One region of the Exiguobacterium sp. ERU653 genome, then DNA from elsewhere that is predicted to be linked to it. Evidence: predicted binding sites of a transcription regulator. Region 1 holds the regulator's gene; each other region holds the start of a gene.

The links. The regulator Rex, encoded in region 1, represses fermentation and respiration genes when NADH is low (regulators of the CRP and FNR family bind a similar motif). The targets are predictions, from matches to a motif close to TTGTGAAATATTTCACAA.
Region 2: a site for Rex is predicted at 8,280-8,297, ahead of KNO95_RS11880 (cytochrome c oxidase subunit 2A). Genes of this name have one in related genera too.
Region 3: a site for Rex is predicted at 3,186-3,203, ahead of cydD (thiol reductant ABC exporter subunit CydD). Genes of this name have one in related genera too.

Annotation. Positions count from the first base shown of each region.
Region 1 is NZ_JACSKV010000004.1:99,209-110,198, reverse strand. Features, by position in the region: gene tsaB (tRNA (adenosine(37)-N6)-threonylcarbamoyltransferase complex dimerization subunit type 1 TsaB) at 1-206, shown strand, start outside; gene rimI (ribosomal protein S18-alanine N-acetyltransferase) at 199-660, shown strand; gene tsaD (tRNA (adenosine(37)-N6)-threonylcarbamoyltransferase complex transferase subunit TsaD) at 657-1,679, shown strand; gene KNO95_RS13115 (hypothetical protein) at 1,694-2,260, shown strand; gene KNO95_RS13110 (hypothetical protein) at 2,309-2,716, opposite strand; gene KNO95_RS13105 (ABC-F family ATP-binding cassette domain-containing protein) at 2,713-4,614, opposite strand; gene KNO95_RS13100 (redox-sensing transcriptional repressor Rex) at 4,765-5,421, shown strand; gene KNO95_RS13095 (twin-arginine translocase TatA/TatE family subunit) at 5,454-5,648, shown strand; gene tatC (twin-arginine translocase subunit TatC) at 5,652-6,440, shown strand; gene KNO95_RS13085 (YesK family protein) at 6,567-6,860, shown strand; gene KNO95_RS13080 (FAD-dependent oxidoreductase) at 7,050-8,396, shown strand; gene KNO95_RS13075 (PspC domain-containing protein) at 8,431-8,613, opposite strand; gene KNO95_RS13070 (hypothetical protein) at 8,772-9,245, shown strand; gene KNO95_RS13065 (NADPH-dependent F420 reductase) at 9,249-9,827, shown strand; gene KNO95_RS13060 (TM2 domain-containing protein) at 9,865-10,224, opposite strand; gene KNO95_RS13055 (hypothetical protein) at 10,345-10,503, shown strand; gene KNO95_RS13050 (hypothetical protein) at 10,500-10,889, shown strand; gene KNO95_RS13045 (MDR family MFS transporter) at 10,926-10,990, opposite strand, start outside.
Region 2 is NZ_JACSKV010000003.1:71,671-82,660, forward strand. Features, by position in the region: gene KNO95_RS11830 (DEAD/DEAH box helicase) at 1-396, shown strand, start outside; gene KNO95_RS11835 (hypothetical protein) at 393-1,037, shown strand; gene KNO95_RS11840 (hypothetical protein) at 1,175-1,747, opposite strand; gene KNO95_RS11845 (hypothetical protein) at 2,173-3,273, opposite strand; gene KNO95_RS11850 (hypothetical protein) at 3,283-4,089, opposite strand; gene KNO95_RS11855 (ABC transporter ATP-binding protein) at 4,086-4,766, opposite strand; gene KNO95_RS11860 (GntR family transcriptional regulator) at 4,744-5,136, opposite strand; gene KNO95_RS11865 (kinase) at 5,276-5,866, opposite strand; gene KNO95_RS11870 (b(o/a)3-type cytochrome-c oxidase subunit 1) at 5,918-7,603, opposite strand; gene KNO95_RS11875 (cytochrome c oxidase subunit II) at 7,604-8,074, opposite strand; gene KNO95_RS11880 (cytochrome c oxidase subunit 2A) at 8,099-8,218, opposite strand; gene KNO95_RS11885 (Crp/Fnr family transcriptional regulator) at 8,396-9,106, opposite strand; gene KNO95_RS11890 (aldehyde dehydrogenase) at 9,256-10,641, opposite strand; gene KNO95_RS11895 (MFS transporter) at 10,808-10,990, opposite strand, start outside.
Region 3 is NZ_JACSKV010000001.1:1,830,202-1,841,191, reverse strand. Features, by position in the region: gene KNO95_RS09315 (glycoside hydrolase family 31 protein) at 1-2,303, shown strand, start outside; gene KNO95_RS09310 (Crp/Fnr family transcriptional regulator) at 2,419-3,108, shown strand; gene cydD (thiol reductant ABC exporter subunit CydD) at 3,230-4,954, shown strand; gene cydC (thiol reductant ABC exporter subunit CydC) at 4,951-6,666, shown strand; gene KNO95_RS09295 (hypothetical protein) at 6,928-7,452, opposite strand; gene KNO95_RS09290 (diguanylate cyclase) at 7,581-8,657, opposite strand; gene KNO95_RS09285 (hypothetical protein) at 8,882-9,064, shown strand; gene msrA (peptide-methionine (S)-S-oxide reductase MsrA) at 9,147-10,097, shown strand; gene KNO95_RS09275 (DUF2252 domain-containing protein) at 10,111-10,990, shown strand, end outside.

The DNA of each region.
Region 1 (10,990 bases):
TCCTCGTCGTCGGAGACGTGGGGCCGTTCCGTGACGTGTTAAGCGAATACGACTATATCGAAGCACCGGCTGCCCATCGATACGGGCGCGCGAGTGATTTGGTCGTATTCAGCGATGAGACGAGCGACGTCCATGCGTTTGAACCAGAGTATTTGCGTCTCGCCGAAGCAGAAGCGAAATGGTTAGAGGGACAAAACAATGGCTGACGTGAAAATTCGTCGGATGACGTGGCTCGATGTCGAAGAAGTGACAAAAGTCGAGAAAGCGTCGTTCTCTATTCCATGGACAAAAGAAGCGTTCATGAATGAAATGCTCCGAAATGAACAAGCGATTTATTTTGTCGCGGTCCATGACAAACGGGTCGTCGGTTTTGTCGGGGTATGGCAAATCGTCGATGAAGGACATATCACGAACATTGCCGTCTTACCTGAATTTCGGGGGCAAGGGATTGGCAATCAACTGTTAGCGGAACTCGTCACATTCGCCAAGTCGAAAGGACTTGTCGGATTGACGTTAGAAGTCCGTGTGTCAAACGTCGGCGCGCAAAAACTGTATGAACAGTTCGGTTTTATGCAAGCTGGACGGAGAAGGCGCTACTATCAGGATAATAATGAAGACGCCTATATTTATTGGGCGAAGTTAGGAAGTGAATCAGAATGAACACATCACTGATCCTCTCAATCGAGTCGAGCTGTGACGAGACGTCCGTTGCGCTCGTCAAAGACGGAAAGACGTTATTGTCAAACGTCGTCTCTTCTCAAATCGAGAGTCATAAACGATTTGGTGGCGTCGTCCCTGAAGTGGCGTCCCGTCATCATGTCGAGCGTATCACGTATGTCATTGACGACGCGTTAAGCGAAGCAGGCGTGAAGATGGAAGATGTGGACGCGGTCGCAGTCACACAAGGACCGGGTCTCGTCGGTGCCCTTCTCGTCGGCATCAGTGCAGCCAAAGCATTGGCGTTCGCCCATCAAAAACCGCTCATCGGCGTCCATCATATCGCGGGACATATTTACGCGAATGAACTCGTCGAAGAGATGCAATTCCCGCTCGTCTGTCTCGTCGTCTCAGGAGGCCACACGGAACTCGTCTATATGCCAGAACATGGTGTCTTCGAAGTCATCGGTGAGACACGTGATGACGCGGCGGGTGAGGCATACGATAAGGTCGCGCGCACGCTCAGTCTCCCCTATCCGGGTGGACCTGCGATTGACCGCTTGGCTGCGCTCGGGGAAGACACGTATAACTTCCCACGCGTTCGTCTCGAACCAGGTAGCTTTGACTTCAGTTTCAGTGGCTTGAAGTCATCGGTCATCAACGCCGTACACAATGCGGAGCAACGTGGAGAGACGGTCATCCCAGAAAATTTGGCGGCGAGCTTCCAAGCGAGTGTCGTCGAAGTACTCGTCGAGAAAGCGATTCGTGCCGTGAAGGAAAAAGGGGCGAAGCAATTGCTCGTCGCCGGTGGTGTCGCGGCGAACCGTGGCCTCCGCGCAGCGCTTCAAGAGGCTGCTACAGCTGAAGGGATTCAACTCGTCATTCCACCGCTTGACCTCTGTGGGGACAACGCGGGCATGATCGGGGTGGCGGCACATCACGCGTATGTGCGCGGTAAGCGCGATACACTAGCGATGAACGCGGTTCCTGGGTTATCCTTAGAAGAGAGCATGACAGTCTAGGGGGAAATAGAGACATGACGAAACGCATCATCATCGGAGGACTCATCGTACTACTCGTCGTTGCGACGTTCTTACAAGTACGTGAGATCATCCGCGCTTACAATATCGCCTACCAAGAGGAGATTGTTCCAGAAGAGACACGAGTGAAGTCACTCACTGGAGAAGAGTCATTAGAAGGCATCGGTCGCGTGACCGGAGAGAATACGCTCATCGAGTCACTATATGGCTACACGAGTGTCGTCGACCAAGAGCCGGAGCGTGTGATCGTCGTCGATCGCAATCTCGGGGTACAGCCAAAAGCGAGCGATGCTTATTATGAAATCGAGCGGGGTCGCGAGGCGACGGAAGAAGAGGCGGCGAAGTTTGAGGATTTGATCGAGGAACTCGATGAACAGCAACTGTTCGCGCAAGTCATCTCGACGCATGAGGCACGCTATGTGACGAATGGCGAAAAGCCGATGACGTTCTATAAGGTGTTCACACGTGACGTCGATACGAACGAGGCCGTCTTCTTCATCGCTGAGGACGGGACGAAGCTCGACTTCCATACGGTAGGATTCCAGCCGTTACGATATTTCTAATATAAAGAGAGGCCGGCGTATGACAACGCTGACCTCTCTTTTTACTGTTTACGCTTTTGGTTGTCGATAATTCTCTCGATGCCATGTGTTGATACGACTCACGATGAACACGAGAAGGGCGAGAATCCACATGAAGAGTGTCTCTTCGTAGAAGTGGGCCCATACCGAGCCTGGCGCATAGAACGTATGAACGGTCACGTCGACCGGCCAGACGACGATGCGAATGAAGAGCGTGCTCATGAGCAATCCACTGAAAAGACTGAGCAAGATCCCTGGCCACGTCTGAATGATGAAGCCGATGACGACAGGCAAAAAGTAAAAGAGAATAGACGGGACGATCGTCGGCTCACCGCGGATGAGTTCAGATACGAACTCGGTCCCGGTCGGCACGATGTAGGCGAGTCCCGTGAGGAACGCTTGAATGAACTCGATTCGCATGGCACGGGTACGCATCATGTATGGAGTTCCTCCCATTCCGCATAAAGTGCGGTGATCGATTCTTTCGCTGCGTCCGATTCGGTCGATAGTTCTTGGGCACGGGCGAAGTCGTTGAAGACGTCCGGCTCACACAGCAACTGTTCGATCTCGTCGAGACGCTTCTCATGTTGCTCGATCGCCAGCTCGATCTCTTCGATGCGCTGTTTGATCCGGCGCTCTTCCCGTTGCTGTTCCTTGTCGGCGCGTTGTTTTTTCACGACGACCTGCTTCGTCTCCTCACGAGCGAGTCGTGCGAGTTCTTCGAGCTCTTCTTTCTTCTCGACGTAGTACGAATAGTCCCCGAGATACTCATCGATGCCGTTCGGCGTGATCTCTAATACACGTGTCGCGAGACGGTCGATGAAGTAGCGGTCATGCGAGACGAAAAGGATCGTGCCCGGATAGTCGAGGAGGGCATTCTCTAAAATCATCTTCGAGTCGAGATCCAAGTGGTTCGTCGGCTCGTCTAAGATGAGGAGGTTCGGTTGCTCGAGCTTCAGCTTGGCCAACGTAAGACGTGCCCGTTCACCACCCGATAGTTCGAGGACACGTTTCGTGACGTCATCGCCGCTGAAGAGGAACTGACCGAGAAGACTCCGCACTTCCTGTTCGCGCATGAGCGGCCAGTCGTTCCAAATCTCATCGATGACGCGGTTTGTGTCAGACAAGTTCTGTTGCTCCTGGTCGTAGTAACCGATTTCGACGCCCGTCCCGTAACGGATCTCACCGGTGAGGGCGGTTTGTTGTTTCGTCAATACTTTGAGTAATGTCGACTTCCCGACCCCGTTCGGACCGACGAGGGCGACGGATTCACCGCGTTGCAGTTGGAAGCGGAGATGCTGGGCGATTGGTTCTTCGTACCCGATGGCGAGGTCGCTCGCGCTCAACACATCGTTCCCGCTCTGGCGTTTGATGGAGAACGAGAGGACGGCGCTGCGTTCGTCACCGTCCGGGGCATCGAGTCGGTCGACTTTCTCGAGACGCTTCCGCACGCTTTGTGCACGCTTCGTCGTCGTCGCTCGGGCGATGTTTCGCTGAATGAAATCCTGCATCTTGGCAATCTCTTCTTGCTGCGACTCGAACTGCTTCTTCTCTTGCTCGTAAATGGCGGCCTTCTGTTCGAGATACTTCGTGTAGTTCCCGACGAAGCGACGGCTCCGATGACGTGACAGCTCATAGACGACCGAAACGACACGGTCGAGGAAGTACCGGTCGTGGGAGACGATGAGGACAGCTCCTTTATAGCCGCCCAAGTACTTCTCGAGCCAGGCGAGCGTCTCGATGTCCAAATGGTTCGTCGGCTCATCCAAGATGAGCAGGTCAGGACTTTGAAGGAGCATCTTCGCCAAGGCGAGACGCGTCCGTTGTCCCCCGGATAGCGTGTCGATGCGACGTTCGAAGTCATCCGGATAGAAGCGCATCCCATGGAGGACCGAGCGGATGGTCGCTTCATACTGGTAACCGCCACGCTCTTTGAACGTATGCTGCTCTTCATCGTAAGAAGAGAGGAGACGTTCGTACGCAGCGGCGTCATTTAGGATTCGTTCGGATCCCATGTCGGCTTCCATGCGACGGAGCGTCTTCTCCTGCTCGATCAAGTCCGTGAAGACGGTGAGCATCTCGTTCCAGATTGTCTCGTCGGATTCGAGCCCTGAGTCTTGGGCGAGATAGCCGATGGTGACGTCTTTTGGCTTCATGATGTCCCCGGAATCATAGTTGTATTCACCAGCGATGACTTTCAAAAGTGTGGACTTACCGGCACCGTTCCGACCGACGAGGGCGACACGTTCACCTTCCTGGATTTCGAGTTTTACGTTTTCTAAAATCGGCTCGACGCCGAAGGATTTGGATAAGTTGTTGACTTGCAGTAGGATCAAGTGAAAAAACCCCTTTCTCTCTATTTAGTATACTGTATTTTTCAGCGATTTTAGGTATATTCGTTGAGTGGTCATGTGAATTCGTTTACAATCAAGGTGTATGAAATTCAGATTCGTTTGTAACGTGTCGTAAAAAGGAGGCTCTTTCCGTTGAGTCAAAACGAACCAAAGATTCCACAAGCGACAGCCAAACGGTTGCCACTATACTATCGATTTATTCAAAGCCTGCATGCGTCAGGGAAACAACGTGTCTCTTCAGCAGAACTGAGTGAGGCGGTCAAGGTCGATTCGGCTACGATTCGCCGTGATTTCTCGTACTTCGGTGCGCTCGGTAAAAAGGGATATGGCTATAACGTGCAGTATCTGTTAGACTTTTTCCGAAAGACACTGAATCAAGACGAGATTACGAATGTCGCCTTGGTCGGGGTCGGTCACCTTGGGACGGCATTCGTCAACTATAACTTCCTTAAAAACAATAACACACATATCGTCGTCGGGTTCGACGCAGACGAGACAAAAGTCGGCACGACGATGTCAGGCGTCCCAATTCATCACGTCGATGAGATGGAACAGATTATGAAGCAAAACAAGATCGACGTCGCCATTTTGACGGTACCTTCTGCCTATGCGCAGCCCGTCGCAGACGACTTGGTGCGATTCGGCATCAAGGGTATCTTGAACTTCACACCGGCACGACTCACTGTACCGGACACCGTTCGCGTCCATCACATCGATTTGTCGATTGAGCTGCAGTCACTCATTTACTTTATGCAACACTATCCAACCGCTGAGGGGGTCCATCAATAATGGAATTACTAGCATCATCACTCGTCGTCGGGATGCCAGGTGGGGTGAGTCTATTTGTCATCGCCATCATCGCACTCATTCTCTTCGGACCGAAGAAATTACCGGAGTTTGGTCGCGCGGCCGGGCAGACGCTTCGTGAGTTCAAAAATGCAACGAACGGCATGATGAACGAGCACGACGAGAACGACAAGAACGACAAGAAAGCTATCGAAAAGAAAGAGCAGTAAGCCATGAATCATCAACCTGATCAAGAGCGGGAACTCACCGATCACTTGACAGAGCTGCGGAGACGACTGATGCTATCTGCATTTGTCGTCTTTGCCTTCTTTTTGATGGCTTTGCCGAGTGTCAAATATGTACTCGCGTACTTGCAAGAAGATCTCATCGAACGTGGGCTCGAACTGAACGCCTTTGGGGTCGCGGACCCACTCATGATTTACTTGAACTTGGCGCTCGTCATCGGCCTGATTGCGGCGAGCCCATTCCTACTGTATCAAGTGTGGGCGTTTGTCGCACCCGGTCTGCATCCGAATGAGCGGAAAGGCACGCTTGCCTATATCCCGATCATCTTCGGATTGTTCTTGATTGGTCTTGCGTTCGCCTACTATTGGTTGTTCCCGCTCGTCCTCGATATCTCGACGGACCTCGGGCAAGACCTCGGACTCGAACAACTCATCGGGGCCAATAATTACTTCGCGTTCTTGTTGCAGCTGACAATTCCGTTCGGTCTATTATTCCAATTACCGGTCGTGACGATGTTCCTCACCCGGATCGGTGTCGTGACCCCGTACTTCTTATCGAAGATTCGAAAGTACGCGTACTTTGCGCTATTCGTGGTCGCGGCGTTCATCACACCACCGGACTTGACGTCGCACCTCATGGTGTCACTACCGCTCTTCTTCCTATATGAGATCAGCTTATCGATTTCACGTATCACCTATAAAGGGGTGCTGCGCCGGGAGAAAGAAGCGATGGTGCAAGAACAGATGGATTTAATGAAACAGATGAATGAGAAATGAGCATCGTTCCTTCCAGGGAGACGGTGCTTTTTTGATTTTTGGTAACGAACGTTTTTCAACAACACGAAAACACATGACTGACATGATAAAATAAAGCTACTCAGTTGGATGCCAGGGGGAGAAGCGATGATTTGGGAGTACTACGGGGATGCAATCATCATCATCGGTGTGTTGACGACGATTTTATTGATTGCCATGCTGAACTTTTTGAAGTCGAAATTTAAGCGAAGACTCGTCTTTTCGTTGATGCTGCTCGTGGTAGGATACACGCTGATCTTGATTGGTCTCGTCTTTGTTCGCGGATGGGATGGTCTGGGCTGGAGCATGATCGGCTTCAGTTTATACGTGATCGGTCTTGTCACCTATATCGGCGTCGTCATCTATCACTGGATCAAAGCACGACGCACGACGAATTCGTAAGTGAACCGTTCCGGTTGCGGGACGGTTTTGTTGTCACGCATGGAGTTCAAATTTTAGACACTTTTACGTGAAATAGTGAGCAAAAGGATTGTCAAACCTTCTTGTGAAATAGTACACTAAGTTCAGAAAGTGAATGTGATTTTTATCACAAACGCTAACTTGCCTAACACCTAAAGGAGAGACAATCATATGAAAATCGCAGTCATCGGATGTACACACGCAGGAACAGCAGCTGTTAAAGGATTACTTGCCAAGCACGACAATCTCGAAATCACCGTTTACGAGCGGAACGACAACGTCAGCTTCCTCTCGTGTGGGATTGCGCTCCACGTCGGTGGGGTCGTCCAACGTGCGGAAGAGTTGTTCTACTCCTCTCCACGTGAACTTGAAGAACTCGGTGCGACGATGCGCATGAAACATGACGTCTTGTCGATTGACACCGAAGCGAAGACGGTCCACGCCAAAAATCTTGAAACCGGGGAAGACGTGCATGACACGTATGACCGTTTGATTGTCACGACGGGTTCATGGCCGATCGTCCCAACGCTCCCAGGAATCGAAATGAATGGAATCGAGCTCTGTAAAAACTACGCGCATGCCCAACGCATTATCGAGCGTGCGACGGATGCGACGAAGATTGCCGTCATCGGGGCGGGCTATATCGGGGTCGAACTCGTCGAAGCGTTCGAAGCATACGGAAAACATGTCACATTTATCGATAGTGCCGACCGCATCTTGAACAAATATCTCGATAAGTCGTTCACAGATCCATTAGAAGCGGACATGACCAGTCGCGGGATCGATCTTGAACTCGGTCAGACGGTTGAAGCGTTCCGTGGAACAGATGGGAACGTCACACATGTCGTGACAGACAAAGGTGAATTCGAAGCGGATCTCGTCATCTTGTGCGTCGGATTCCGTCCGAATACAGGACTCCTAGAAGGACAGGTCGACATGCTCGGGAACGGCGCCATCATCGTCGATGAATACATGCGCACGAGCAACCCGGATATCTTTGCGGCGGGGGACAGCTGTGCCGTCTACTACAACCCGGCACGCACACACGCCTATATCCCACTTGCGACGAACGCTGTCCGCATGGGAACGCTCATTGCGGAGAACATGATGCAACCACGCGTCCGCTACCAAGGGACACAAGGAACGTCAGGACTTCGACTCTATGACTGGAATATCGCGTCTTCTGGTTTGACGGAAGAAGCGGCAGCGCTCTTTGGACTCGAAGTGGAAAGTGTCGTCATTGAGGACGCGTATCGTCCGGAGTTCATGCCGACCGCAGAGAAAGTCGAATTCAAACTCGTCTATGAAAAAGGGACACATCGCATTGTCGGTGGACAAGTGTTATCGAAAGCGGATTTGACGCAAGCGGTCAACACGCTCTCGCTAGCCATCCAAAACGAGATGACGATCGAAGAGCTCGCCTATGTAGACTTCTTCTTCCAACCACACTACAACAAGCCATGGCACTTCCTGAACAGCGGAGCGCTTGAAGCGATGAAAGACAAAGTGAATGCCTAACAAAAAACGCGGAAGCTAACAGCTTCTGCGTTTTTTATAGATAGCGTGGGGCATCTTTCATGGAATTCGTCAAAATCATATAAAGCAGGAAACTCCCAGGTAGGATCAAAAAGATGAGTCGAACTCCGATTGATGAAATACCAAAGTATTCAGCAATCCCACCGCATACTCCAGACAGAGAGCGGTCGGTCGCCGACTTACGAAGTGTACGTTGCATAGCAAAGCTCCTTATGGGTTGATATGTAAATTTTACCATAATAAGTGCATAAACATCCTCATCGATTGATTTGTTAATGTAGATTATTTACAAGTTACTCGGGGAAATAGGATAGGTAAGTGCGCGTCATGTTGTCTACCTTGAAGGAGGAATTTTTCATGGCTAAAAAGGAAAAACAACCGTATCATATCGTCACGTTCACGTTCCCGGAAGAGGCGATTTCGTATCAGGCGTTCAGTAAGCTGAAAAAGTACCATGCGGATGGGCTTGTCGGTTTTGAACAGCTTGTCGTCATCAAGCGTGAAGAGAACGGGGCGTTTTCGTTTGAGGATGCGGCACAGCTCGCACCCGTCAACAAGTCGACGAAAGGTGCGCTCATCGGGATGGCCGTTGGAATCCTCGGCGGTCCGTTCGGCATCCTGTTCGGGACACTCACAGGTGGTCTCATCGGCGGCACGAAAGACGTGAAGCATATGCAAGGCATTCAAGACACGTTCAAGCGGACAGTCGGTAACATCGAGCCGGGTCAGACAGGCGTCATGGCCATCGGGGATGAATTCGATCCATCAATTTTAGACGGGCTTGCAGAAGAGTTCGGAGGGACGGTCACGCGGACAGACGAGGAGCTGTGAGACATGAAACTCGGAATCTTAGGTGCCGGGAAAGTCGGACGCACGCTCGGGGAGCAGTTCGAACAAGCTGGCTATGAGGTGCTGTACGGGACACGGACGGAACGGGAGGGCACATTGACCTTACAAGAAGTCGCCTCAGCGAGCGATGTGCTTCTGCTATGTACACCGTTCGCGGCAGCGGTCGACCTGTTACCGACACTCGACGGACTGGATGGGAAAGTATTGATTGATGTGACGAATCCAATTGCCATCGAGTTTAACGAAGTCGAGCGCCCAGACGGAGTGTCAGGTGCGGAGTATTTGCAGCGACTCATTCCTGATACGAAAGTGGTGAAGGCGTTCAATCAGACGGGGGTCGAGAATTTAGGCGATCCGAATGGGTCCGTCATGTTCGTCGCAGGTGAAGATGAGGAAGCAGTGCGGCTTGTCGTCGAGCTATCGAACAAGATCGGCTTCGATACGCATCCGCTCCACGGTCTGAAGCTTGCTCGAGAGCTCGAAGGGTTGGCGTGGTTGTGGATTCATTACGCGGTGAAAGAACGGAAAACACGAGACTTCGCATTCTACTTAACAGAAAGCTAAAAGACGATCGGGGCAAATGCCTCGATCGTCTTTTTGATTAGAATCCAGCTTGACGTTCTTCACGTGCTTCGAGTCTTGCAATGGTCTCCCGTTCGATGGCTTCAACTTCTCGTTGTTGCCAACCTGGAATCAGGAAGGCGTCGACAAGAACCCAGATGCCAGAGATTAGAAAACCAAAGATTCCAATAAAAATAAAAGTTAAAACAAATGATGCAACGATTAAAAGAATCATCGCTACAGCAGAACCGGTCTTCTTGAAGTAAAAACGGTGTCCGCCGAATCCGCCAAGGAAGAACCAAAGCAAATACGCCACGAGAAGGTTTGGTTTTCGCTTTTCGACTTCGCTGTTTACATACAGCAACTCTTCTGTTGTCAGATTTGAAGTAGAATAACTCATCATGATTTCCTACTTTCTTAATTTGAAATTGTTATAATGAATGCAGGTTTCATTGTATCGGAAAATAAAGTGATTCCCACGAATTACTAAAAGATATTTATAACAAAGAGGAGAATTTAGATGGTATTAGCGATTTTGACGTTCATCGTCGCCTTCGTACACGTCGTTGGTGGGGCGATTGCCCTTTATCAATATCCGCAATATAAACGTATGGCCATCAGTGCCATCGTACTCGGATTCGTCTACGGTGGGTTGACCGTAGCTGTGATTGGATTATGACGAACAGACCACTGCGTTCGCGTCTTCACATGAAGAGCGGTTATCAATTAGGGACATACTTATTTTTAGGTCTCATCATTTTTGATTTACTCTTAGGCGACGTTCCGAGAATCTCGTTTGCGATGTATGCGTTGCTCTTTTACTTTTGGCAGCGTGAACGTGTTGAGAAAGAAGAGAAGGGGTTAGCCGAGAAGATGAAGCGGAAGTCGGATGAGTGGACGATCACACTTGTCGTCTTGCTTTGTTTAGTGGGCTATGCCGTCTCGCTTGGCCTACAATATCCTTCTGTTTCGTTGCTCGAACTGAGCATTTATGGCTTCTCGACAATCTTTTGTATCCGAGCGTTGACCTTGATCTATGCGATGCACCAAGAACAGATCGACTAAAAACCATCCCTTCGCGTGAGAAAGGATGGTTTTGATTTAGGAAGCCGCTCGTCGTAGGACGAGCTTTTCTTTTACATAAATGCCGCTATAGACGAGGAAGC
Region 2 (10,990 bases), on a different contig from region 1:
GACTATCGGATGCTCGACAGCTTGAAAGGAAAACGTGAACGCGTCGAGACGCTCCGTGAATTCCGTAAAGGGGAATACCCGCTCCTCATCACGACCGGCCTCGCGGCACGCGGCCTCGATATTGAGGATGTGACACATGTCGTCCATTTCGACTTACCGGAATCAATCGACGACTTCATTCACCGTTCAGGCCGTACCGCTCGCGGTAGCGCAGCCGGAACCGTCCTTTCCCTCGTGACGACAGATGATCTCCCACACTTGAAATCATTCGCACGTCAACTCGGTGTCGAGTTAAAAGAACTTGAGATTTATCGTGGCGACGTGATTGAGAAACGGATTGAGGAGAAGCCTCCTGTCGTCAAACGTCCTGAGAACAAGCGAGGACCGCGCCGATGAAAAAAGACCGGAAAGTAATTCCCTTCCCTTTGCTCGTCGAAGAGTCCGAATTGCTTGCCGAACTGAAAAAGTTATATGAGCAAGCGGCTCTTGCGCGAAGCACACAGTGGACGAACTATATTCAAGAGATCGCGTCGGAAGGGACTTGGCATTTAAAAGACGCTGAGCTCTTCCGTGACCTCTTCATCGACTGGGCCGTCTTCTTTGAGACAGACGAGGACGGTATGACGCCCCACGGTCGCTATTTGACTGACCATAAAGGCGACATGTCACCTGCCCTCTATCACGCACTCCGTGGACTTGCTGTCCCGCGTTGCAGCATTTTTGAAGTGACCGAAGACGGTCAGTTAAAAGACTGGGAGTCAAAAGAGACATATGCTGTTCAGTTACCGGAAGAACGTGAGACCGGCGACCTCGTCCTCGGGAAGTTACTCGATATCCGAGGCAGCTGGCGCTTCGGTTCGGCGTTCCTCGCCTTACCCGCGAAAATGTCTGGTAATGTTGTCGATCTATATATCGACTTTACGGATGAAGTCGGTCCCGGTGCCTTTTTGGAGCAGTTCCCAGAGTTCTGTGCGGAACTGATCGACTTGTTACTTGATTTAGAAGAAGGCGTCATCATCCCGAAACCGACTAAGTAAAGGGGCCGGATTTGTATGCAATCATCGCCTCACTATACTTATGGGTGCAAGTTCAGTATTCCAACACTAATACAAAGAGCAGGTATGCCAAGACCCGCTCAGATTTTATGAGACTCCGAAATCAATCGGGGTCTGTTTTATTTCCCAAAGGCTGCTGAACATGAACCAATCACAGATGAAACACCGAAGAGATCTAGCAAGGCTTCGCGCGCATCTGGTCCTGCATCTTTAGCGGCGAGTCGGACAGCTTGTTTAAGTGACGCTGTCTTACTTAATTTATCCTCTTGTGACATCTTATAGTATGGTTTAATTGCTTTAACAAACTTAGTGGCGCCACCGACAGATTTCAAGGCAGACTTAATTTTGAGGATTTTAGCTGGAGTAAAATTGACGACGATTGCAGTTCCAACGGCCCCTACACAACCTGCAATTGAACCTATACTAGCCATTCGAACATCCGATAAACCTTGTCCCTCATCTAAACCGAGTGGGAAACTCACTTCATTCTCAAGGTATGTTTTAATGGCTTCCTCGCCTTGCATAATCACTTCATCCGGCATATTCTCGATTGCAGTTAGGATCTCAATTAACTGTAAATCCTGCTCATTCAAACCATCAGCAGCGTTAGCTGAACCTACTGGTATGAGTGAGGCAGACAAAACAAGTACCATTGCCATCATAACTGATACAATTTTTGATTTTATGGACAATTTATCTCTCCTCCTTCGTTTTCACTCCAAATTTAAGCACTGCAGCGATCAGAAAAATCGCAATGGTTATAACCGTTTTACTATTCTCAGACAATCCATCCACAAAAAAGTGTATAACGGTAATGGCTGCGAGGAGTAGGATGTAAATCCACTCTTTAGTCGAATTTTTCATATATATGACCTCCCATTCACTCGCAAAATTAACATACTAAAATTTGGAATGTAAGCCCGGAAAAGATGTTCTAAGGAGTAAGACATATGTCTATATTTAGAAATGTAAAAAATAAAAAAGCGGACAAACTTGTCCGCTCAGAATGTTGATGAGGCATCCTCCCCGTTATAGCAGTGAAGAAACGTTATCGTAGCGGTCATCACTAGTAATGACGCTGACTCACGCTTCGGATGGACCCCATCTTTGCATATTTTTATCTGACATATACGTCAATCTGTTTGAGCATGTCACGCGCTTCTTCATTTTCAGGCGTGATTGCCGCGCTTGAGATTTGTCTCCCATCCTCGTATACATCGATAACGACACCGTCCTTCGCTTGGCGCGTTTGGTACAGGCGACCATTTACGTAAGAGGCATGATCCACCGAGTCGAGAACTATCCGAGTCGTTTGTTTCCCGGTGTTCAAGTCGATGACGACTTCCTCGCCGTCTTCATTTAATGCGATCAGGTTGTGGCCTGACACTGTATGATCCCAAAAGCCTTGGCCTTCAACCAATTGAACAACTTTCCCCGTTTTTGTATCGTAAGCGAATAGTCCTGGCATCGCGTCCTCAACATGGATGTCCTCTTCCCCTTCTCGGATGACTTCGTGAGAACTAACACTGACTGGAACGTAACGTGTTTCTGTCAGCCGAGTATCTACATCAGTAGCATAAAATCGATTCGTATGCATGACACCGGTGATAAATCCTTTGTCCATACTCAATTCTTTGACGGTCACATCATTCATCGTCTGGTTGAACGTGGCGAGCATCGTTTTTGTTACCTCGCCATATCCGTCCCGATAGATCAAATTTAACTGGCCGTCCTTAATAAAGATACCTGCCCACCACCCTGTCATGATCTCATAAATTTGACGTTCCTCGGCATCGAACGTATAAGTCGATAGCTCTTTTCCTTCTACTTGTTCAAATACGATGAGCTCTTTCATTCCATCCTGACCGACCCCGATATATCCCTCTTCTGTTTGAATCGATTGGGCATATGTCATTCCGCTCATTTGTCGATGAACCGGGCGTTCTCCCTCATTTAAACGTTCATGATACCGTAGCGCCTCAGCAATATAATTCAAATTTGACGTGATGCGACTCTCATCAGTCGTCACTTCAAACCGCTCTTCTACACTGTCCTCTATGCTATAACTGATCTCAACCACTGCGTCTGTCCAAACAGATGGATTCGAATTGATGTCTAACGCCCATTCTGCTTTCGTTTCCGTCGCATCAACAGCAAACGTCCCAAGTCCAATCACGATGACCGCACCAAGAGCGGCCACATTCCACATTCGTTTCATTTTCTCACCTCAAACATTCAGTTTCGTCTGTAAAAATCGTCCGCCTAGCCAAATCGTCACACCTGCCCATGCTATTAACACCACACCGACATATACAATCGTCTCATCATAAATCAGGTAATTATCCAAGAACGCGTAGCCTAAAATCGGAATAGTTAAGATGACAACTAGAATCGATAAGCTAAGTACCGGTGACCACAACGTCCGTTGCCAGAAACTTCGTTCAATCAACACAAATGCGAAGATGAAGAGCACAGCGATCGTGATCATCAATTGATGAATGACAAAATTAACGAGTGAAGAAGGATACATCATAGACAGTATTCCCTGGTACGATAGTGCTTGTTCAAATGACCCTTGCATCGGAATCATCTTATCTTCGAACCAACTTGTAAACGCTATGTATTGCAACTTAAGGGCAATCCATTCGACAGCGAACAACCCGAACGTCATCATTAATATGGTAGCGAGTTTGGCGAAAAAAATGGTCATTCGTTTTAGTGGCATTGTGAGGAGTCGCATCATGAACGTCCCTCGTCCTTGAAAATCGCGATACCAAATCCATACGCTGTACAGTAACACGGCAGCAACGGCAATCCCGAGGGATAAAAGATATGGAGTTCCGTTCAAGTAACTGACAAACATCAATTGATAGTCTGCATTCCCTGCACGACGTAACTGTTCATAAAAATTCGTCTCGCCCCATAAAAAGTAGCCGAGATATCCAAACTGGACGACGAGGAGACCGGTGACTAACATCAAGAACGGTTTTGTGACACGCTCGACTTCCCAACTCAATAGTTTCAATAGATTCATGCCCCGTACTCCTCTCTCATTACATCGACGATGGACTTCCCATGAATGAAACGGACATCTTCGACATCAAACTCACGGACGATGCGTCCGTTATTCAACATGACCGCCTTGTCGATCAAGTACTCGATATCTTCAATCTCGTGTGTCGTAATGAGCACGCCTCGGTTCTCCATGACCTCACTCGAAAACAGTTCGACAATCTGTTCTTTCGAAAAGACGTCGATTCCTGAGAACGGTTCATCGAGTAATAAATAATCCGGGTCTTGGGCAATGCCGAGTGCGAGGTTCGCTTTGGCGAGCGTCCCTTTCGATAACTCGCTTAACTTGTCCTCCGGGAACAATTTAAAGTCTTCGACGAGACGAGCAAATAATGCCGAATCAAATGTCGGATAAAAGTCTTTCATGAACGCCTCACATTGCTCGATTGTAAAGTGAATCGGGAACATCGCATGGTCTGCGACGAAAGCGACTCGATTCAAATCGATCGGTTTTCCATCAATCAATACCGAACCTTTATCAAAAGGTGTCAATCCCATGATGCCTTTCAATAACGTCGATTTCCCTGTACCGTTCAGTCCGATGAGGCACGTGATTTCTCCTTTGTTCGCTGTGAACGAAACGTCTTCAATGACTTGTTTTTTGCGATAGCGCTTCTTAACTCCCAACACTTCGATCATCGTATATTCCCTCCTTGTACTGTCGTTTAATCTTCTCGACAAGTTCGTCTACCGAGACGTCGAGTTCTTGAATCGCTTCCACAAATACAGCGACCGCGTCATCTACAATCTCAGAACGAATGTGTTTCAAGATGGCGTCGTCTGTCGTCACGCGACTCGGTCGATTTCGTTCGGTCGTAATCAATTGTTGGTCCTCCATTTCCTTAAACGCTTTTTGAACCGTGTTCGGATTAATTTTTAAATCGTTTGCTAGTTCTCGTCGGGATGGCATCTCATCCCCGGCTCTCAGTTCACCGAGTGCCATCTTCTTCTTGAAGTAGTCGACGACCTGTAGATAAACCGGTGCCCTCGTATTGAATTGCATGTTCATCACCTTTCTAAGTGTATGACATGGTTAATACACTTTCTAACTGTATTATTAGTTTAATACACTTCTGCGTCAATCATTTTTTCAATTTTTCTCCAAATAAAAAACATCTGACACGTGCGTCAGATGTTGAAATGTTCAGTCAGAGTATGATATCCGCCCCTCTTTTCGGATCGATTTGTTGAAGATACAGATCTTCCCCGGGCCAGTACCGGCGCTTATATTTCGCAAGTCTTTTCGCCGGATCGCCGAGGTATGTATCACGGTTCAATACTCGCTCATAACGAACCTCGCGTGGGCAGTCGAGATAAATCACATAATCGAAATAAGGACGCCATTCCGGTCGCTGCAAAAAAATCCCCTCTATGACGACTGTATGAGCAGATGACACATCAATCTTCTCTTCTGCGATGACATCTCGTTCATACACGTAACGAGGTAATTTTAGTTCGGTAATCCCATTCCTTAATGGACGAAACAGTTCACACTCAAGACGCGATACGTCCCATTGTAGAGCATAATACTCGGTCGGTTCAGACTGTCCGGTCTCATAGCGCTTTGCACGTTCGACGATATAGTCATCGATGTGAAGAACATAAACACTCGGCTCATTGCTCAAATGTGAAACGCGCGTCGTTTTGCCCGCTCCGCTCAGTCCATCAATCGCTACGACAAACGGTCGATTCCCTAAGTGTATCGAACGTGCTGCATGGATGACTTCTAATGTGTTCATACCGTTCCTCCCCACACAAAAAAGTCAGCTCACGTATGAGCTGACTTTAGTTTACCAGAGTACCCAACCACGCGCTCCAGGAGGCGCACTCTCAATCAAGTGCCAGATTGGAACGGTGTATGCAAATGCGATCAAGACGAATGTCACGGTGATCCATAGTTTCCAATTCTCGAAATAACGTGGTGTATCCATCGCTGCTTCCTCTGTCTCAGCGAGCGGGAATTCTTCTTCGCCTTTCGGTGCGAGGAATGACAAGTTGAACATCGAGTAGACGAAGATGAGAACAGAGATGAACAAAATTGTTCCCCCGATTGCCATCATGACGTGATATGGAATCCATTCACGTGTCAACGCATCTGAGAAATAAGTTGCCGGACCCGTACGACGTGGGTTCCCATTCAACCCTGAGATATGCATCGCATACGACATGATGGCCATACCGAACGCCCACGTTCCTGCTTGAATCAAACCAAGTTTGTTCATCGCCTTCGTCAACGTGCGACCACGAAGGACTGGTACGAGCCAGTATGCCGTTCCGAAGAACGTCAAGGCAACAGCCGTTCCGACGGTGATGTGGAAGTGTCCTGTGACCCAAAGTGTATTGTGGACCATCGCGTTCAATTGGTGCGAAGCGTTGATGATCCCACCTGCGCCGGCAGGAATGAAGAACAACATCCCGACGAATGGTGCAAGGAAACGAACATCGCCATATGGCATTTTCTTCACCCAGCCGAACAACCCTTTTGCACCAAGCGCACGTCCACGAAGTTCGAACGTCGCAAAGAGCGAGAACGCCGTCATAAACGAAGGAATGACAACTAAGAACGTCAAGATAACTTGAACGAACTTCCAGAACGGTTCAATCCCTGGCTCTGTCAATTGATGGTGGAATCCGACCGGGAATGAGAAGAGTAAGAATAACAAGAATGCCATTCGCGCCAACGCATCAGAGAAGATTTTTCCGCCGATTACTTTCGGTACGACCGTATACCACACAATATATGCCGGCATGAGCCAGAAATACACGAGCGGGTGCCCGAAGTACCAGAATAATGTACGGGATAATTCAATACCGACTGTATCTTTCCACCCGAGTGAGAGCGGGAGGAGTTGGAATAAAATCGTCGCTGCGACACCGAGTGTCGCGATGACCCAAAGTAGCATCGTCATAATACTCATGTAAGCCGGGAGTGGTGGATGAACCCCTGGGTTATCACGTTTGTAATCTGCATACATCCGGAACATCGCGAACGAGGAGAACCACGTTCCGACTACGAACAGGACGAGTCCGACATAGAAGAGCGGATCTGCCATGAGCGGTGCATAAAATGTATAAAGTACAGTCCCTTTATTAGCAAGAATCATCACAGTGATCATGACAGCACCGATAATCATCGTCCAAAAACCGAGCCAAGCGACACGGGTCGGGAACGATTCAAAGCGACCGAATGACTTCGCAAGTAGCGCATATAATAGACCGATGATGAACATCGTTGTGAAGACGATACCGAGCATGATTCCGTGAGCTGTTAGTAACTGATAATATCCAAAAATTTCAGGAATGACACCGGTCCGAATTAACGTCTGCATCAAACCAGCCAACGCACCAATCAAGACAGCGAGAATCGATACAAGAACGTGACCGTAAGCAAGACGCGCTTCTTTCGCTCCAATACTCGGAACCGGAACTCCACGCTCCATCTCCCATTGCTTCAGTTTAGATGATACATCGTTCATTTACTCCACCACCTTGATTTTAGTCGACATCATGTGATGTCCTGTTCCACAATATTCGTTACAAAGAATCAAAAATTCTCCAGCTTCCTCAAACGTGTACGTCAATGAGTTGATATGTCCAGGGACGACCATCATATTGACCGGTGTACCTGTCAACTGAAATCCGTGAACGACGTCCGGTGACGTCACGAGGAACGTCACTTTTGCACCTTTTGGAATTTCGACATTCCCTGGTGTAAAGGTAAATGCTTGTGCAATCATGACGAGCTCGTATTCATTCTCGCCAATTTGATGAAGTCCCGGTTGATCAAACGGAGCCGTCTGATTCACTTTTGCCGGGTCGATCAAATCCGCATCCGATGCAGGTTGATTTCCCGCTGCGAAGGCAGATACCCCTAGAACAGTCAAGAAAACTGCAAGTAAGATAATACCAAACGTAAGCCAATATTTTTCTAATTTATGAATATGCATGACGAGACCCTTCTCCCTGTATGTTTATCGAGTAACAAATAAGTAAAAGACCGAAGACCACATGGCGATGATGACACCTGCGACAATCATGACCGATGTAAACGTTCCTTTAAGATTTGGTTCTTGCCCATCTTTATGTTCCACGTGTAAAACCCCTTTCGCTTGTTTTTCCACCTTTATTGTACGCAATCGCTCAGGTGATAATATGTGACATTTATCACTTCAAAAGTGACAATCACATCAATTTTGCGTAGTTTCAACACACAAAATTCACATTTTTAAAAAGGAGTCCACAAAAAAACCACCTACACATGAGGTGGTTTACAAACGACATATTCCAGCAGGACAACCCTCGCAGTGACAAAGCTCTTTCAAAAAATCAACATCGTGAATAACGATCGATTTTGCTGTTGTACTGATAACTCCGTCTTTTCGCCACTGGCTGATCAAACGGTTCACCGTCTCGCGCGGAGCTCCAATCAATTGCCCCAGTTCTCCATCGGACGGATGACGAGGAATCACAATGGTATCTTCTTCCTCTACACCATGCATGGCCGCCATCCGCAGTAATGTCGAGCCCAGCGCCCCTGGCTTTCCGTACAATAATAAGTCGCGGACTTTCATTTCCGAGTGCTTCCGCATCATCGATGTCCAGCGTAAAATTTCTCCAGCAAACCGAATATCGCGTTGCATCAGTGATTCTAGCTCACGTTTCGAAATCGTTCCAATTGTACTTTCTTCTGTCGTCTCGATACTGTATGAACTCGGGAAAGTTTCCACGATATCGAACTCACCGAAGAAATCATCTGGTCCATACATGAACATGACGAGTGGATTTCCTTTTTTTGTGATTTTCGTAAATTTAACAGAACCACTCTTTAAGTAAAAGAACTTATCACACTTCTCGCCTTCCCAACACACGATACTTGCTTTTGGATGATGCTGAATCGTCATCATTTCAAGAAACAGTTGTTTCGTTTCATCTGAAAATACAAAACTGTTCGGCTGAGTCGTTCCACATTGCATTGACATAAGTCGTTGCTCCCTCCACATTTCATTCGTCCGTTCCATTTATGACTTTATTATACAAGAGTGTGACAGGAAGAATCGTAAAAGTATGTGACATTTCAAACAATCTTTAAAAAAGAGATTCGGCTATTCTCCCGAATCTCTCTGCTTGTTTAACGCTGAATCAACCGAATCAATTTTTCTGCCGGTTTGAAGTTCGGATACCGGACCGGTAAATCGAATTTTGTCGTATTCTTTAAAATCGATTTGGCGTGACTGAACGTTTCAAAACTCGTTCGACCGTGATAAGCCCCCATCCCGCTCTCGCCGACTCCGCCAAACGGAAGGTTCGGATTCGTCAAGTGCATGATGACATCGTTCACGCACCCTCCGCCAAAGGAAAGATGTTTCATAACTGTTTTTTCCACGTCTTTCGATTCCGTAAAGAGATAGAGAGCAAGAGGATGCGGTCGGTCAGAAATGAACTCGATTACTTCATCAAGTTGACGGTACGGAATGACCGGTAAGATTGGACCAAAGATCTCGTCTTTCATCACATCAGCATCTTCATGAAGATTCGTCATGACAGTAGGCGCAATTTTTAGTTCATCTTGACTCGTTTCACCACCGAAAATAAGGTCACCCTCCGTCAAGTAGTGGGACAGACGGTCGAAGTGTGCTTCATTGACGATGCGCGTGTATCGTTTTGTCCCGACACCATTCCCGAACATCGCAAACGCTTCTTGTTTAACGGCTTCTAAGAAAGCTTCCTGTTGTGATTCATGCACGAGCACATAGTCTGGTGCGACACATGTTTGACCGGCATTCATCCATTTCCCCCATGCGACACGTTTCGCTGCAATCGAGACGTTCGCATCTCCATGAACGATAACAGGTGATTTCCCACCGAGTTCTAGTGTGACCGGTGTCAGATGTTCCGCTGCTGATTTATTGACGATCCGACCAACTTGCGTAGAACCTGTGAAGAAAATGTAATCCCATTTTTGATCCAATAATTCTTGAGCCGTGTCCTTATCACCTTCGACACTTGCTACATAGCGATCGGTAAAGGCGCGCTCTAACACCTGTGTCAAGATACGAGCGACGTTAGGCGTCAACTCTGAAGGTTTGACAACGGCGGTGTTCCCTGCGGCGATTGCGCCGATGAGTGGAGCAACAGCCAATTGGAAGGGATAATTCCAAGGAGCGATAATTAATACCGTACCGTACGGCTCATAACGTATCTCGCTCTTCATCCCAAGATGGATGGCTGTTCCACGGACACGTTTCGGACGCATCCACCGTTTTAATTCTCGTTTCGTTCGTGAAATCTCATCGTAAATAAATCCGATTTCTGTCGTATACGCATCCATCTCTGATTTGTTCAAGTCTTCGCGCAGAGCTTCTAACAAGTCCGGTTCATAGTGCTTGATCGATTCCTTTAAAAACGTCAGCATGCTCAAACGGAATGCCATTGATTTCGTCGCCTGAGTTTTAAAGAAGCGGCGTTGTTTCTGGACAAGCTCATCAATCGTCAACTGTTCAATCGGTGCCAGCATAAACTTTCCTCCTTATGATTTATCACATTTATTTCATCTTATCATCCAATGAAGAGTGAATCTAAGAAATCGCTTTCATCCATCGAACATCTTTCAATCCCCTATAAACGTTTAAAGGTTTAAACATTTAATCATATGTATAGATTAATGAATTAAAGTCATCGTGTCAAAACATTCGCCCTCTTTTTAGAGAACTCATCATAAAGAGAAGACTCGCTCCCCATAAAATTACTCCGGTCAGCGTAAACTGCTGGATGACCGAAAGAGAAAGCGCACTTAAAAACGACGATCCCGCCACCGTTCCGAGAGAGAAAAATGCATAAAATGCCCCGTACGCTTTTCCCCGATT
Region 3 (10,990 bases), on a different contig from region 1:
TGAAACCAAAAGCAAAAAGAGAGGCGATCGTGCAGGGAAGCTGCTATCGCTTTACCGTGTTGACGAGTCAGTTGATTCGAATGGAGTACGCGGAAGACGGTGTCTTTGAAGACCGCGCCACCCAAGTTGCGTGGAATCGGGAATTTGATGTGCCAAATTTCCGAGTGGTTGAAGATGAGACGGAACTTCAAATCATCACGGAACATATTCATTTATATTATACGAAAGGTCCGTTCGCGCCGAATACGCTCTATGTGGACGTGAAAGGGAATTTTAGTACGTATTATAGCCGCTACATGTTCAACGGTCCGGAACGGACACTCAAAGGAACGGCGCGGACGCTCGACCATGTGGACGGGGCGACAGAATTAGAGGAAGGGATTCTTTCGAAACAAGGGTATGCGATCATTGACGATTCATCCTCTTTTTTGATGACGGAAGATCGATTCGTCGAACCGAGACGAAAAGGAATTCATGACATCTATTACTTTGGATACGGACATAATTATAAACAAGCACTTCAAGACTTTTACACGTTGACGGGTCCGACGCCGATGCTTCCTCGTAAAGCTCTCGGGAACTGGTGGAGTCGCTACTGGCGGTATGACGAACAAGAGTATAAGGCGCTGATGCGTCGCTTTAAATCAGAAGACATACCGTTTTCAGTCAGTGTTATCGACATGGACTGGCATGTGACAGACATTCCTGAAGAGTACGGGAGTGGTTGGACGGGGTATTCCTGGAATAAAAACCTCTTCCCTGAACCGAAGCGTTTCCTCAAATGGTTAAAAGACGAAGGGATGATGGTGACGCTGAATCTGCATCCCGCGGACGGGGTACGTGCGTTTGAAGACAACTACGCGGCGATGGCTGAAGCGATGGGGATCGATCCGGCATCGGAAGACCGAATCCCGTTTGATTTTTCAGACAAGCGATTCATTCAAGCGTACTTCGAACAGATGCATCATCCGCATGAAGCGGACGGCGTTGACTTTTGGTGGATTGACTGGCAGCAGGGTTCGACGTCGAAGATGGAAGGGCTAGATCCTTTATGGATGCTAAATCATTACCATGCGGTCGATATTGCCCGTGACGGCAAGCGGCCGCTCATTTTCTCTCGTTATTCAGGCCCGGGAAGTCACCGTTATCCGGTCGGATTCTCGGGAGACACAATCATCTCGTGGGCCTCGCTCGCCTTCCAGCCGTATTTTACCGCAACGGCGACGAACATTGGATACGGTTGGTGGAGTCATGACATTGGTGGGCATCATCGTGGTAAAAAAGATGATGAGCTCGCCGCACGATGGGTCGCGTATGGGGTGTTCAGTCCAATCATGCGTCTACACTCAACGTTCAGCACGTTTAACGGCAAAGAACCTTGGCGTTTCGGTATAGAAGCCGAACAGTCGATGAAGCGATTCTTACGACTACGCCACCAACTCATCCCGTATTTGTATACGATGAACTATCGTAATCATGCGGATGCCTTACCGCTCGTGTTACCGATGTATATCGAGCATCCTGACGACGAAGCGGCTTATCAGGTGGCGAACCAATTTTATTTTGGAAGTGAACTCGTCGTCTCCCCGATCGTCACGCCGATGGACCGAAAACTCCACGTCGCCGCGGCGAATGTGTGGTTACCTAAGGGAGAGTGGTTCGATTTCTTCACAGGACACCGCTATGAAGGAGATAAAACGATTCGTGTGTTCCGTGGACTCAATCAACAACCGGTCTTCGCCAAAGCGGGTGCTATCGTTCCATTGATGCCACACGAGCCGCACGGAAACGATACGGGGAATCCGAGCGCATTAGAGGTGCTCGTCTTCCCAGGTGCTTCAAATACATTTACGATGTATGAGGACGACGGAGAAAGTAGGGATTATGAAACAGGGGCGTCGCTCGAAACGACGTTCACGCTCGATTGGGAAGCACGTACGCTACACATCGAGATGTCGGGCGACCTGACTCTCGTTCCGCCGAAACGGACGTTGACGATTCTTGTCCGCGGTGTTGTCGGTGATGGTGATTATGATGCAGAGACACAGACGTTACACATTCCATTCGGTGAATTAAAGAAAGAACAGACCGTGACACTTCCGGTCGATGTGACGCAGAACGCACATCGACTCGACCGTCTCTATCGGTTTTTAGACCGCGCGGAAATTGCCTACGACTTGAAAGATCGCCTGTATCAGATGGCCACAACGAAGACCCGTCTCGAAGCATGGTTGTTTGATCTTCATGCGTTAGAACTCGATCGAGATTTGCAGGACGCGCTACTTGAACTTATGTTGGACTAAAAGGGGGGCAACCCCTTTTTGTCATGTCAGAAAAATGTTGGATTTTGAAAGCGTTTTCAATTGTATATCATCTATAATGAAAGCAAGAGATCTGATTGGAAATGAGGAGATACACATGCGACATAGATGGACTATCGATGATTTACGACAGTTAACGCTTTTTGCGACATGTTCAAGTCGGACGCTTGAACAGCTCATCCCGCACGTCTATTGTAGGACTTATCGGAAAGGGCAACTGTTATTCATGGAAGGTGACCCACGGGAGCGTGTGTATTTTTTGATGAGTGGTTACATTAGGCTCGAACGAATGAATGAGAATGCGACACATCATTACGCCGACTATGTAAAACCGAAACAGTTCTTTCCTTACAACGGTTTGTTCACGGGGGAAGACTATCGCCATACTGCCGAGGCAATGACGGATATTGAAGTCATCTATATTCCGACGGACCGTTTCGAGCAGTTCGTGTCCACACAGTCGAGTATGTTGCTTTATATCATTGGGCAGATGAACCGTATTCTTGATTTACATGAGCGGCGTGTCCAAGAGATTATCACACCGAGTGCAAAAGAGCGCGTCTTGAATACGCTCCATTTTTTGATTGAAGATTTGGGGGAGCCCGACGAACAGGGCGTGCGTGTCCGATGTCCCTTCACCGCGGTTGAACTTTCTCGTTTGTCCGGCACGTCCCGCGAGACGGTCTCAACGATTTTAGCCAAACTTCGTAAAGAAGATGTGCTTCGTATCGATGCCCACCAACTCGTCATCGGGCATCCTGAATATTTTGAGCAAGATATCGATTGACGCCACTCAGATGAGGGCGTCTTTTACATACTCAAACGAGCGGAGCATTCGCTTCAAACCGTGGCATATTGTATAATTAGTGATGAATCTCACAAAGAATTGAACTGTAAATAGAGAAAGGATGAATGCGGTGAAACGACTGCAAGCCCTTGCGTTCGCCGAAAGAAGCCATATCAGCGGACTCGTATTATCTTCGGTCATGATTGGACTCTCCATTTTGGCACAAGCGTATTTAATCGTCGACATTGTCGACCGAATCTTCTTAAAAGATGAATCATTCGAAGCTGTCATCCCGGCATTGCTTTGGCTCGTTGTTGCACTGTTAGTACGGGCGCTTTTCGGTTATGTATCTGGCCGAATCGGTGCGAGCCTATCCGAGAAGGCGAAACAGACGTTACGTCTTCAATTGTTGGATCGCTATGCCACGAGTCCGGTCGAATCGTCCTTGACCGGTCAGTCTGGTAAGAAGGTCAGTGTGTTCATGGATGCCGTTGACGAGGTGGACGCTTACTTCAGTCAATACTGGCCACAAGTCATCCAGACATCGATCATCCCGCTCCTCATTTTGGTCGTCGTTTTTAGCCAACACTGGATTTCGGGTGTCATCATGATGGTGACGGCACCGTTCATCCCGCTGTTTTTCATCATCATCGGGATCGCGACACAGAAAAAATCCGAAGAACAGATGGAGAAAATGAATCAATTTTCCGGAAAGTTCTTGGATGTTCTGCAAGGATTGACGACGCTGAAACTTTATAACCGTACCGAACAGGAAGCAATTGCAATCGAGAAGAGCAGCCTCGATTTTCGGGATGCGACAATGATTGTGTTGAAGACGGCATTCTTATCCGGCCTCATGCTCGAATTTATCTCGATGCTCAGCACCGGGGTTGTGGCATTAGAAGTCGCATTACAGATGGTTGTTTGGGAGAATCTCACGTTCTTCTCAGGCTTTTTAATCTTGGTGTTGGCACCGGAGTATTACTTGGCCATTAAAGATTTAGGCAGCGCCTTCCATACGGGTCGAGGCAGTATGGGCGCGGCGGATCGAATCTTTGAGGTGCTAGACGCCCCGGATGATCGTACTCAATGGGGAACGAAGTCTCTTGATTCACGGACACCAGACCTTGAACTCGAGGACATATCGTTCGAATATGCAGGCGGGCGCTTTGCGCTTCAGCCGTTGAGTGGTCGCATTTCATCCGGTACCCACCTCGCTTTAGTCGGTGCGAGCGGATCTGGGAAGACGACGGTGCTCAACGTCATCTCCGGACTCCTGCAAGTGAAGTCGGGACGCGTCCTCGTGGACGGTGAACCACTTCACACGTTTGGCGAGTCTGCCTGGTATGGAAACATTGCGTATATCTCTCAAAATCCGTATCTATTTGCGGGGACACTCGCCGACAATATTTCTTTAGGTGAGGCGGCCGATGAGCGGGAATTACAAGAAGCAGTCGAGGCAGCTGGATTATCTGAGGTGATTGCACACTTGCCGAACGGGATCTGGACGGAGCTTGGGGAAGGTGGATTTGGGTTATCCGGCGGTGAAAGACAACGTCTGGCACTCGCTCGAGCCTTCTTTAAACGACCAGGGATCTTACTGTTTGATGAACCGACGACCGGTCTCGATTTGAAAACAGAGCGAATCGTCAGACGTTCCATCGATGAGCTTTCCAAAGATGCAACGTTGATCACGGTGGCACATCGCCTGCATACAATCAAAGAGGCGGATACGATTTGGTTTATGGATGACGGGAAGCGAATCGCAGAAGGGACTCATGAAACATTGCTCGCTGTCCCAGAGTATGCGGAACTATTTGCGCTTCAGAAAGGGGTGAGTCGATGAACTCGCTTTGGACAATCACAAAATGGATGATGCGCGAGAAAAAAGATATTCTTCTCTCTATCTTCTTTGGATACGCAGCCGGATTAGCGGCGGTCGCCTTGTTTGCGGCAAGTGGATACCTCGTCTCGCGGGCAGGACTCGTCCCGCCCCTATATGCGCTCATGGTACCCGTCGTCTTGATTAAACTGTTCGGGGTCATTCGAGCAGGAAGTCGTTACCGAGAGCGCCTTGCTTCACACCGAGCGACATTTACGATTTTGAGTGAGCTACGCGTTCGGTTTTATCGACAACTTGAACCACTCGTTCCGTCTATTTTCGCAAAATATCGGAGCGGGGATTTACTTTCGCGCGTCGTCGGAGATGTTGAGAGTCTTCAAAACTACTTTCTCCGTGTATTTTATCCGCCAATCATACTCGTGCTCGTCTTCTTAAGTACAATCTTCTTTATCACTTTCTTCTCATTTGCGGTCAGTCTATGGATTTTACTCGGTGTACTCGTCACCGGCTTCTTGATTCCGCTCGGATTTGCTCGGATTCGCGCTCGTCATGATGAGACGATTCGTTCGTTACGTGGGGATGTGTCGATTCAATTGACAGAGATGCTGTACGGGCACCGGGATTTGAAACTTCATCACCAACTCGATCGCACGAAACAAGCTGTCTACACGCGTAGTGAACGTTACATGGAGGCGGAGCGGAAAGACGCGACGAATCAATTTTTTAATTCGTCGCTCGTCGTCGCAGCCTCGTTACTCGTCTCATGGGGTGTATTGGCAATTGGTGCGTATCAGGTGGTAAACGGAGACTTGAACGGTTTATTCTTGGCAATGCTCATCATGATGTCGCTCACTGCGTTTGAGAATACGACACCGATGGCTGTGTTCCCAGGACACTTTGCAGACAGTAAGCAAGCAGCCGATCGTTTGTTTGAAGTGACAGAACCGAGTGAAGCGATTGAGGCGTTTGAAGCGAAACGACAGGACGTGACTTTCGCTGCTTCCCCGTCGATTTCCTTCGAAGAGGTTCGCTATCGTTATCCAGATACGTCTCGAGATGTGATTGATGAGGTGACGTTACACATCCCGAGCGGTTCGAAGACGGTCATCGTCGGACCGAGTGGATCCGGGAAATCAACGTTGCTTCAACTATTGTTAGCATTCGTTCGAACGGAAAAAGGTGCGATAAGATTGGATGACAAAAACCTGAACGACGTCAAACAGACAGCCATTTGGCGTCATGCGAGCGTCGTCTTGCAAGACAATCATTTCTTTTACGGCACCGTACGAGAAAACCTGGCGTTAGCCGGTGACTTCACAGATGAAGAGATGAACGTAGCGCTTGAGCGCGTCCGTTTGGCATTCTTGCTAGACGAACCGGTCCTTGAAAAAGGGGCAAACTTGTCAGGTGGAGAACGCCAACGTCTAGCCATCGCACGGGCACTTCTCAAAAACGGGCTACTCTGGTTGCTCGATGAACCGACATCGGCACTCGATGCAGGAACGGAGGCCCATGTCTTTTCTGAACTGTTACAGCAAGCGGGAGCAGGCACACTCATCCTCGTCAGTCACCGTTTGACGGGTCTAGAGACGTTTGATCAAATCATCGTCATGGAAGCTGGACGGATTGTCGAGGTCGGTTCATACGAGGAGCTGATGACGAAACGTGGCATGTTCTATGAATTGAAACAAATCGAGCAAGAAGTGTTCGCATAATGAAAAGACGAGCAGCCCCGTCGATGGGCTGCTCGTCTTGTTTTTGGCAAATATGGGTGCAACAAATGGGGGTTGTCGCAATGCTTTCAAAAAGAGTGTCGTGGAGGGGAATCCACGTGACGTGATGTGTTTGGGGAACGTGCACGTCAAGCTTGTGGGAAGCTACAACTAGAGTATAGTTGATAACGATTCTCATTGTCAATAAGAAATACAGAAAAAAATCCCACACATGGAAACATGTATGGGAAATCAATCATCTGTTCAGTTCGAGGCGACGCCTTTTTGAACCGTGAACCGAATTAGACTGAACAAGTATCTCGTGTAGAAGAGCGCGAACGCATAGAATAGCGCGATGAACGGTGATTGAAGATCAATCCCGGGAATGTTCATTAAAAACTCTAATACGAGAATGGATAATAAGAACACGTAGAGAGAGGCATCTAGATAGAGTGGCATGAGACGACCACGCTGATGCCAAAATGTACGAATGAGTGGTGCCACTGTCATCCCGACGATTCGTTCAGCAAAGCCGATACTGAGCACAGCGATGATGAAAGACGAAATAGTGTTGAATGCCACTAACTCGGAGAACACAAATCCTGAAATCAATAAGAGTGGACCTATGACGATCATCATCGAAAGCGACGTACGGAAGAAAATCCATAGGTTTTGTTGAATCGAACGAAATCCCCCGAGCGTTGATTGTTGAAGTGTCTTGCCACGTTTATAGTCAATCGCGAACGAGCCGATAAACATAATTCCAAACAAAGATAACAAAATTGACATGAACGATGTTTCCCCTTTTCTGAATAAATCATGATGTACCAATCTGAACCAAAGTCTAGCCTAGTGTAACGATTCATTTCGAGAAAGTAAAGCGAGAAAATATGTTCATGTGTGAAGCGTTCGACACATTAAGAAGCAAGGATGAAACGATTTCGACCAGACTCTTTTGCGTGATATAATGCTTCATCCGCATGTTTCAACACGCTATCGATTTCAATATCATTTGAATGGCAGGCGCCGAGCGAAACGGTAATGTGTAGCGTACCAGCGCTCGTCTCGAACGGGAACGTTGAAACCTTTTCCCGAATAGATTCAGCAAGCCGTGACACTTCTTCTCGATTGGCGTGAGGCATGACGATTAAAAATTCTTCGCCGCCGAAGCGACCGACTAAATGCCGCTCATTGCTTTCGTTGACGAGGAGCATGCCGAGTTCGCGCAAGACATCATCGCCGACGTCGTGACCGTACGTATCATTCACGCGTTTGAAGTGATCAATATCAACCAAGATTAACGCATACTCTTCTGCCTCGACGGTCAAGTTGGCCATGGCTTCGTTCAAGAGCCTGCGGTTGGCAATTCCGGTGAGTGCGTCCGTGCGTGCTAGTTGTTGTTGATGCTGAACGTTCTCGAAATGCCGACGCAATTCGAGCAGCAGTCGATAGGCGACACAAGCTCCGCCATAAGACATTAGTGTATATACAATCAAAACAGGATAGAATAAATTAAGTGGCAACGCAGCGTAAATTGCCGACCCAAAGATAGCGATGCTGATTGTTATAAAAATAAGTAGTGTCGGACGCGTATTATCCATCCGCTTTCTAAGAATACTGGTAGATGCGACGAGAAGTACCATTGTCGCAACGGCGAGATAAAGCCCGAACATGGAACCGTCTGTCAATAAAACGATAAAAAACCGACCTGTTAATAAAATAATGCCAGCGACAGCACCGCTTACCCAACCGCCAAATAGTACACCGAGCATGATTGGAATAGCGCGTAAATCAATGAGCACACCTTCGAGTGGTAACGCATTACCTAATAGGAGTAAAGCGATCAGTCCAGTTTGCACCCCGAGTAAGACTCTCCCCTTCAAAGGAGATTGTGGTGTTAAGCGAGGCCGATTGCGAAACGGCAAAAAGGAAATTGTGAAGAGCGTAAACAAGATACACAGGTTGATGAAGAACGCATTAATAATTGTGAGCATCGAAGCTCCCCCTTATGCTGCATGGAAATATTTAGTTATAGTATATAGTATCCTATTGGAAATAGATAAGAATAATATACGGACTAAAAAGTCAGTCTCTTCAGGGTTATTCAAGAAAATATCACTAAACTCCTTGTTCATACGAAGAGATATTCCTCATCTTTTAGAACTTTCGTTATCGAAAATCGAAAGTTTGGTATGATAAGAGAAAAGGAGGACTGTCCGTGCGTTACTGGGATCATTTTAAACGAGCGTTTATTCCGATTGCGCTCATTTTGATTGGATTAGCGATCTTTTATACTTTATCGGCCAGAGATAATATTGTGTTGACGCTTTTAGGGGCTGCGATTGTAGGAGTCATTTTATTTTTAGTGATGCGTCATGTGAATCAGGTCGAAGAAGACTGAAACGAGAACACATTTTGTGGTTCTCGTTTTTTGTTGTCTAGCGACGTTTTTGGGTACACTACAAAGTAAGGAGGGATTTATCATGGCAATAGCTACATTTGCGGGAGGCTGTTTCTGGTGTATGGTCAAACCGTTTCATAAATATGAGGGAGTCGAACGTGTCATCTCGGGATATACGGGTGGACATGTGGATAATCCGACGTATCAACAGGTCTGTTCGGAAACAACAGGACACTTAGAGGCGATTGAGATTACGTTCGACCCCGAAATCATCTCTTACGAGGAGTTGCTTCGCATCTATTGGCGTCAAATCGACCCAACAGATGGTGGGGGACAATTCAATGATCGCGGCGAATCGTACCGTCCGGCAATCTTCTATCATTCAGAGGAACAACAAGACGCAGCTGTGCGCTCGAAGCAAGAAGTGGAAGACTCGGGACGATTTGATCGTCCGATCGAAGTCGACATCCGTCCGGCGAAAACGTTCTGGGAAGCGGAAGACTATCATCAAGATTATTATAAAAAGAATCCGTTCCGCTACGAGATGTATCGTGTCGGTTCGGGGCGTGCGAAATTCATCAAAGAAGCTTGGAGCGATCGGAAACTTCAGCAGACACTCCGTGAACGCTTGACACCGATGCAATATAAAGTCACACAAGAAAACGGAACAGAGCCGCCGTTTAAAAACGAATACTGGGACGAAGAGCGTGAAGGATTGTACGTAGACATCGTTGATGGGACACCACTGTTCACATCTCACGATAAGTTCCAGTCAAACTGTGGATGGCCGAGCTTCTCACGTCCGATCGAAGAGAAACGAGTCGACTTGAACATGGACACGACGCACCACATGGTACGGACAGAAGTCCGTTCAAAACAAGGTGATAGTCACCTCGGTCACGTCTTTGATGACGGACCGAAAGAACTTGGCGGTTTACGGTATTGCATCAACTCGGCCGCTCTCCGATTCATTCCTGTAGAAGAGCTTGAAGAAGCTGGGTACGGGGAATATAAACACTTATTCAACAAGTGAAGGGGAGAGTCGTATGTTCACAGCCGTCAAACAACAAATTCGAAGCGAGACGATCGGAACCGTCCTTGATTTTTATGACCAGTCGATTCGGCATCTATCTGAAACGGCGAGACAAGAAAAGTATGACAAGATGAGTTCGAGCCCGTTTTCGTTTTTTCGAGGGAGCTCCCACTTGTTCTATTACGACTTTGCAAAAGTTCCGATCGCATTTGATACCGGCCCTGATTACCCAACGTTTATTCAAGGAGACTTACACTTTGAGAATTTCGGTGTATTTGAAGACGGTGCCGGTACAATCATTTATGACGTAAACGACTTTGACGAGGCGTACATCGGTTCCTATCTGTTTGATTTGTTGCGGATGGCGGTTTCTGTCGATTTATTTGCGGCTGAATCCGGATTTGATAGTCAAGCGGCAATTCGAGCGTTTGCCGAGTCATATGCGGGAGCGATTGAAAAACATGCGAAAGGTCAAAGTGAACACATTCAGTTTACGAAAGAGAATACGTGTAAAGCCGTCAAAAAAGTAATCAAAAAAGCGGAGAAAAAGAAAGATGATTTTATGTCCGAACGGACGGAAGTACGGGACGAAGAACGTTACTTTTCTACGAGTGAGGATTTGATTCCACTTTCATCGGACGTGCGAGAGAGAATTGTGGCCGGATGGGGAGATTATTTATCTTCTTTGTCAGATGAACATCGTCATCACGCTGATCATTATGAAATCAAAGACATCGCCATCAAGCTACAAAGCGGTACAGCTTCCATCGGTCTAGAGCGTTACTATATTTTGATTGAAGGAGCGGACAAGGAGCACGATGAGGATGTCATTTTAGAGATGAAACAGGCGCAGTCCGCCGTCCCATCTCTCTTTCTGCCGACGCACCCGCTAT